2 linked regions of the Bosea sp. 685 genome follow. The protein of the gene in region 1 interacts with the protein of each later gene in a pairwise test. Links are inferred from orthologs where the notes say so. Each region holds a gene or a part of one and is shown in the gene's direction. Other genes may lie near its edges.

Region 1 (3,754 bases):
GATGTGATGATGGCGACGGTCGGTGTCAAATCGTCTCGCGCGATCGGTGCCGCCGCGGCGGCGCGGGGGCCGGTGATCGGCTTCTTTCCGCTGCTGTCGAAGAGCGCGGGGGAGTTGGTGGTGGGCGAGGACGATCGGCATCTCGACTTCCGAGCCGCGATCCTGCTGCGCACGGGCGCAGCGGGCGGCCGGGAGCTAGTCGTGGTGACGGTGGTGCATTGCCATAACCTGCTGGGGCGGACGTACCTGGCGGTAATCGCGCCGTTCCACCGCGCGATCGCGCGGGCGAATTTGGAACAGGCGGCAAGGGTGGAACAGGCGGCAAGGGCGATGGAGGGCTAGACCAGGCTCCTGGAATCAAGAGCATTGCTTTCGTGAAAAATTGGCGCGAGCCGTTCAGCGCGGCTTTAGCTCGGCGACGAAAACCTGCAACCCCTCCCGCGTCAGGCGCTGGTTGTTGCGATACCATTCGTCCTGCGTCGCGAAGACGGCCGAGGCCCCGTCCCAGCCGCTGCAACTGTAATCCGACTGCGCGGCGAAGAAGCCAACGAACGCCTCCTCGCTTGGCCAGGACGTGATCGCATCGCCGGTATTATGGCCGCCGTCGAAGATATCGCAGAGCTTGACGCCGTCTTGAGTGCGGATCAGGCCCTGCCCGCAGAAATCGCGGTGGAACTCGCGCACCAGCCCTTCTCCGGTTGGGCATGTCATGAGCTTGCGCCAGACTATGCGCGGCAGTTCCGGCCCGAACGGTGTCCGGTCGAGCTGGTCGCGCAGCACGAGCCCGTAACCGCGCACCCGCTCATCGCCGCTCTGCCCTGGCGCATCCTCGTCGGCGTTCGGCATCCGCGCTCCCGGTTTCCTGGCGAGCAAAGTCGTGATCAATCCGACGATGATCGCAGCCGAAATCAGCGGAATGACGATGGCGGCCAAGGCTCACAACCCGAAAGCGTCACACCCGAAAAGCTGACATTTGACAGGCCTGACGCGGGCCTGTCAGGCCGCTCCGAAATCCGGGCCGCGCCTTGCGCTGGCCAGCGCCGCGCCGAGCGCATCGGCAAAGCCCTCGCGCTCATGCGGCGAGAGTGCTCCCGCCACCGCGACGCGCTGCCCGCGCGAGACCAGGCTCAGCCGCAGCAAGCCATAATCCTCGTCATTCTCTCGCTCGAGCTTGGTCCAGGCCGGGTTGAAGCGCCAGACCGCCTCGCGGCCATGATGCGAGACCTTGCGCAGCAAGACTTCGAGCGGCGTCACGATGACCCGCTCGAAGGCGCGCGCATGCCGGAAATTGACGTGGAAGGCGATGAACAAGGCCGCGACATCGAGGCCGAAGAAGCCCGCCACCGGCCAGGCGCCGAGCACGACGAAGGGGATCGAGGAGACGACGCTGGAGAGGCAGACCAGCGTCATCACGATGCGGAAGCCGTTTTGCCCCAGCGAGCGATGCGGCGTGATCGTTGCGTCGAAGACGGGGCGCTCGGCCGCCATGGCCGAGGCGTCGCCGGTCGCGGCTGAATCGGACTTGCCGGGTTTCATGGCCCAACTATAACGCCGCGATGATGCAAGAGAACAGGTCCAAACGCCGCGCGCCCGCCGCCCCCGGGATCACGAAGCCGCGCGCCCGCAGCGCGGCGGGCATCCGCGAGATTTTCGAGCGTTTCCGCGCCGCCGAGCCCGAGCCCAAAGGTGAGCTCGAACACGTCAACGCCTTCACTCTTCTGGTCGCCGTGGTGCTCTCGGCGCAGGCGACCGACGCCGGCGTCAACAAGGCGACGCGCAAGCTCTTCGAGCTCGCCGATACCCCGGAAAAGATGCTGGCGCTCGGCGAAAGCCAAGTGCGCGAGCTGGTCAAGACGATCGGCCTGTTCCGCACCAAGGCGAAGAACGTGATCGCGCTCTGCGAAAAGCTGATCGCCGAATTCGGCAGCGAGGTGCCGGCCAACCGCGAGGCGCTGGAGACGCTGCCCGGCGTCGGCCGCAAGACGGCCAATGTCGTGCTCAACATGGCCTTCGGCGAGATCACCCACGCAGTCGACACCCATGTCTTCCGCGTCGCCAATCGCTTGCGCATCGCGCCGGGCAAGAACGTGCTGCAGGTCGAGCTGGGGTTGGAGAAGGCCGTGCCGCGGGAGTTCGGCAGGCATGCGCATCACTGGCTGATCCTGCATGGCCGCTACACCTGCAAGGCGCTCAGGCCCGAATGCGTCCGCTGCCTGCTCGTCGATCTCTGCGATTCCGCGGATAAGCGCGTGGCCTGATCGTCGCGGGCACGAAAAAGCCCGTCGCCTCGCGGCGGCGGGCCATAGTGTCATGTCACGGCCCGGTCAGGCCGTGGCGTGCGGCTCGTGCCGATAATCCCAGACCGCCCAGGCCGATACCGCCGCCGTCAAGGCGCCCAGGATCATATGGGTCCAGAACGCGTTGAAGTTGCCGGTAAAGCCGAGCATCCAGGGGGCCGCCATCAGCCAGACGCCGAGCGCCAGGTTCACCCATTCCTCCCACTCGGCGAAGACCGAAAGCGCCGCGAAGGCCACCAGGGCGAGCGCCACGGCGACGATCCAGGCGTTTCGGGTGGGCATAGCCTCGCCCACGAAGCCGAAAATCCAGGGAGAGATGAACAGGCACGCGGCCAGGATGAGGTTGCACAAGTCCTGCGGCCGTCTGCCGTCCGTATTCGCGGTCAACATGATCACCTCCATGAGTGTCGATCATCCAAACCACTGCCCTCGCACATGGAGTGCTTGGTGCCCGCTAATATAGTCCTGTGAAAACAGCCATTCAAGGGCAGGTTTCACAAACGCACATGGCCGGCCAAAGGCCGGCCATGACTTGAGCGGAGATCTCCAAGTCGCGGATTGACCTGTCCGCGACTTGGAGGGCGTGCGCGCGGCTCACTTCGCGTCGAGCAGTTCCTTCACCGAGAGCAGCACCAGTTCGTTGTCGTCGGCCTTCTTCGGATCGCGCGAGGAGGAGAAGGGCAGGTTGTTGTCGTTGCCGACGACGATGATGCCGTTGGCGCGGTCGACCACATCGACGTTCTCGATGGTGAAGAAGGGGAAGGGCAGCACGCCGTCGATGGCGCCTTGGCGGGCCTTCTTGTCCGGGTCGGCGATCTTCAAGAGGTCGATGAAGCCGACCTTGCGCACCGGCTTGCCGACATTGGCGTCGGTCATTTCGATCTTCACGATGCGCTTGAACTTGGCGACGTCGTGGAAGCAGTCGGGGCCCTTCTGGCCAGCGGCGCAGGCTTTGTCGGCGGTGCCTTCGCCGTTATCTCTTTCGATAATGAGAGCTGTCGTTCCGTCGATCATGTTGAAGTCGCCGATGGCGAGGCCCTTCTGCTCCAGCGGGAAGAACCAGGAGCGGCCGGTCCATTTCTCGGCAGCCACGTCGAATTCGAGGATGCGCAGCACCTCCTTGCCGTCGACCTCCTCATTGCCCTTGGTCTCGGCGTTCCAGAGCGGGCCTTCCAGCAGCGGATAGAGGAAGCGGCCATCGGGCGACTGCGCCATGCCCTCGAAACCCTTGGAGCGGCGGACATTGAACTCGACCGGGAGGTTGGGCGCGTTGGGCGTGGTCACGGCGTAGTGGTCGGGCGAGCGGGCGGGCTTGCCGTCGACGAGCGTCTCGAACACGGCCTCGACCTTGCCGTCAGCGTCGACGCGGATGAGATAGGGGCCGAACTCCTCGCCGATCCAGAATTTGCCGCCGATCGGCTGGATCGATTCCGGATCGAAATCCGCGCCCGTCAGAT
Region 2 (3,629 bases), on another replicon or contig:
CCCACCAGGGGCGCGGCTGCGCTGAAGCCTCCGGAATCGGCGACGGCCACGAACGCCCTGAGCAGATCAATCTCAAGGTCTGGGTATCTCATGCCGAAGCCTCCGCAAATCGATGAACGGGCCGAACAAGACGCGACGTTTCAGCGTTCGGGCCAAAGCTGCTCGATGGGGAGAGCGGTCTTGTACTTGACCTGTTTCAACGAAAAACTCGATCGAATGCTTGAGACGGCCTCGATCTTAGTGAGTTTGTCGAGGATGAAATCCCTCAGGGCCACCGTGTCGGTGACGACGACGCGCAGAAGATAGTCCGAGTCGCCGGACATCAGATAGCATTCCATGACCTCCGGCAATTCGATGACCACCTTCTCGAACCTCTCCAGATTTTTCTCCGTCTGGTTCGTCAGCGAAATCTGGATGAAGACGCTCACCGTGCTGCCGATCCTTTCAGGATCCAACAACGCCACGTACCTGCTCACGACACCCTTGTCTTCGAGCTGCTTGACCCTCGCGAGGCAGGGCGACGGGGAGAGTCCCACTTTTCCCGCGAGCTCAACGTTCGAGATTCGTCCGGAATTCTGAAGCTCAGCCAGAATACGACGGTCGGCTCGATCTAGCGCTGATCTCAGCATATCGTGCTCCATAATCGCAGTTTCGCAGACTAGCATGCCGCAACGGTGTTTCAAGGCGGTATATGCGGCAGGATATTCCGGCGTGAAATCGGTAGTCTCCGGCGCGTGATTGGAGTCCATCAAAATGCCTGAGAGCAGCAGTCGGGAACTTTCCACAACCTCTGGCGACGTCGATCCGAGCGAGACCTCGGATTGGCTGGGATCGCTCGAGGCCATGGCACGCGAGGAAGGAAGCGACCGCGTTCGGTTCGTGCTCGCAGCGCTGGAGCGTCGCGCCCGAGAGTTGGGCGTCCTATCCGATGCGCTGCCCTATTCGCCCTATCGCAACACGATCTCGCTGGAAAAACAGCCTCCGTTCCCTGGCGATCTCGCGATGGAGGAGCGGATCACATCGATCATCCGATGGAACGCGCTCGCGATGGTCGTGCGTGCCAATCGTGCCTATGGCGAGCTCGGGGGGCACGTCGCAAGCTATGCGTCAGCCGCAGAGATCTTCGAGGTCGGATTCAATCATTTCTTTCGCGGCGGCGGAGAGAAGGGCGAAGGCGACCTCGTGTTCTTTCAGCCCCACTCGGCACCCGGTGTCTACGCCCGGGCCTTCCTCGAAGGCCGTCTGACCGCCGATCATCTTGCTCGCTACCGCCAGGAGATCGGGGGAGGGGGGCTGTGCTCGTATCCCCATCCTTGGTTGATGCCCGACTTCTGGCAGTTCCCGACGGGGTCGATGGGGATCGGGCCCATCAGCTCGGTCTATCAGGCCCGGTTCATGCGCTATCTCCGGGACCGTGGCTTGCTCGACACCGATGGACGTCGCGTCTGGGGCGTGTTCGGCGATGGTGAGATGGACGAGCCGGAGTCCATCGCCGCGCTGTCTCTTGCCGCGCGCGAGAACCTCGACAACCTCACCTTCATCATCAACTGCAACTTGCAGCGCCTCGACGGTCCCGTCCGGGGCAATGGCCAGATCGTCCAAGAGCTCGAGTCCATCTTCAAGGGTGCCGGCTGGAACGTCGTCAAGGTGCTCTGGGGCTCCGAATGGGACGCGATCTTCGCTCGGGACACCAATCACGAACTGCTCCGGCGCTTCGCGGAAACCGTCGACGGCCAGTATCAAACGCTCGGGGCCAAGGACGGCGCATACAACGTCGCAAATTTCTTCGACGCAAACCCGGAGGTCCGGAAGCTCGTTTCCCATATGTCGGACCACGACGTGGACCAACTGAAGCGCGGCGGCCACGATTTCCGGAAGCTCTTCGCCGCCTTTCAGAAGGCCAGAGACACCAAGGGGCGGCCCACCGTCATCCTGGCCAAGACCAAGAAGGGCTACGGCATGGGCCGGGCCGGCGAATCCAGGATGACCTCGCATCAGGCAAAGAAGCTCGACGTCGAGGGCCTTCTCGCCTTCCGCGACAAATTCTCGCTGCCGCTTTCAAACGAGCAAGTCGAGAACCTAGAGTTCCTGAAACCGGCGGACGACTCCGCCGAGATCGCCTACCTGAAATCCCGACGCGAGCAGCTCGGCGGCTATCTGCCTACTCGGCGGTCCGCAGCTAGGACGTATGCCGTCCCGGCCATCGAGAGCTACGCCGATTTCGCGTTGAGTGCTGCCGGCAAGGAGATGTCGACGACGGTCGCGGTCGTTCGCCTGTTCAGCACCCTGCTGAAGAACAAGGAGCTCGGTCCCCGAATCGTGCCGATCGTCGCCGACGAGGCCAGGACCTTCGGCATGGACAACCTCTTCCGACAGGTCGGCATCTACTCGCCCGTGGGTCAGCTTTACGAGCCGGAAGATGCCGGAACGATGCTCTACTACAAAGAGGCCAAGGACGGTCAGCTTCTTGAGGAGGGCATCACCGAGGCCGGGGCGATCTCGTCCTGGGTCGCCGCTGCCACGTCCTACAGCGTTCACGCCGAGCCAATGCTCCCGTTCTATATCTACTACTCGATGTTCGGCTTTCAGCGGATCGGCGATCTGATCTGGGCAGCAGCCGATCAGAGGGCGCGGGGCTTCCTGATCGGCGCCACCGCGGGCCGCACCACACTCGGTGGCGAAGGCCTCCAGCATCAGGACGGGAGCAGTCACCTGGTCGCATCCACGGTGCCCAACTGCCGCGCCTACGATCCGGCCTACGCCTATGAGATGGCCGTCATCATCGACCACGGCGCCCGCCGGATGATGGAGGAGGGTGCGGACGAATTCTTCTACGTCACAGCGATGAACGAAAACTACGCGCAACCCTCGATGCCGGCGGGTATCGAAGGCGACATCATCCGCGGGATGTACAAGCTGTCCGGGCCGTCCGGCGGTGCCGCGGCGGTGAGGCTTCTCGGCTCCGGCGCGATCCTTCCGGAAGTGGTGGCAGCCGCGGAGCTCTTGAAAAACGACTGGCAAATCGACGCGGACACGTTCAGCGTCACGAGCTTCAGCGAGTTGGCCAGGGAGGCGCGCGAACTCGAGCGGCAGCAGATATTCTGCGGTGGAGTCTCCCCGAAGAGCCACGTTGCAACTCTGCTGGACGGCGCCGCTCCCATCGTCGCGGCCACGGATTACGTGCGGGCCTATCCGCAGCTGATCGCGTCCTACGTGGAAGCACGCTTCATCGCCCTCGGCACTGACGGCTTCGGACGCAGCGACACGCGAAAGGCTCTCCGCAACTTCTTCGAAGTGGATCGGCATCACATCGCAGTGGCGGCTCTGTCCTCGCTCGCCGCAGAGGGCAAGCTCGATGCCGAGACCGTCGCGGCCGCCATCACGAAGTACAGCCTGAATGCCATCGAGGCTCCGCCCTGGTCGCGCTGAGTTCGCGCCCCTGAAACGATAAAGGAAAGCGCGGCCATGGGCGCAAGGAAGACGATCGAGTTGCCGGATATCGGCGACTACAAGGACGTTCCCGTCGTGGAGATTCTGGTTTCCCTGGGCGACGCCGTCGGCGCCGACCAGCCAATCATGACGCTGGAATCCGACAAGGCAACGCTGGAGGTCCCGGCCCCGTTCGCCGG

What was found.
Region 2: the proteins of nth (region 1) and mdeB interact in binary tests that used the Escherichia coli proteins (3 or more experiments, as listed by UniProt). The link is inferred for Bosea sp. 685 from one-to-one orthologs.

What each region holds. Positions count from the first base shown.
Region 1 is NZ_CP134779.1:5,389,327-5,393,080, reverse strand. Bases 558-3,407 are described here. They hold nth (endonuclease III), read left to right. Parts: upstream 558-1,556; coding sequence 1,557-2,258; downstream 2,259-3,407. Other genes in these bases: RMR04_RS26410 (esterase-like activity of phytase family protein), read right to left, coding at 2,892-3,407; RMR04_RS26415 (SPW repeat protein), read right to left, coding at 2,325-2,699; RMR04_RS26425 (DUF2244 domain-containing protein), read right to left, coding at 997-1,536; RMR04_RS26430 (hypothetical protein), read right to left, coding at 558-933. Also shown: RMR04_RS26435 (DUF2867 domain-containing protein), read left to right, coding at 1-342; more of RMR04_RS26430, read right to left, coding at 397-557; more of RMR04_RS26410, read right to left, coding at 3,408-3,754. UniProt on the Escherichia coli protein: DNA repair enzyme that has both DNA N-glycosylase activity and AP-lyase activity. The DNA N-glycosylase activity releases various damaged pyrimidines from DNA by cleaving the N-glycosidic bond, leaving an AP (apurinic/apyrimidinic) site.
Region 2 is NZ_CP134778.1:118,469-122,097, forward strand. What follows is about bases 453-3,629. They hold mdeB (alpha-ketoglutarate dehydrogenase), read left to right. Parts: upstream 453-753; coding sequence 754-3,429; downstream 3,430-3,629. Other genes in these bases: RMR04_RS00605 (Lrp/AsnC family transcriptional regulator), read right to left, coding at 453-629; aceF (dihydrolipoyllysine-residue acetyltransferase), read left to right, coding at 3,466-3,629. In the rest of the region: RMR04_RS00600 (LysR substrate-binding domain-containing protein), read right to left, coding at 1-92; more of RMR04_RS00605, read right to left, coding at 141-452. UniProt on the Escherichia coli protein: Component of the pyruvate dehydrogenase (PDH) complex, that catalyzes the overall conversion of pyruvate to acetyl-CoA and CO(2).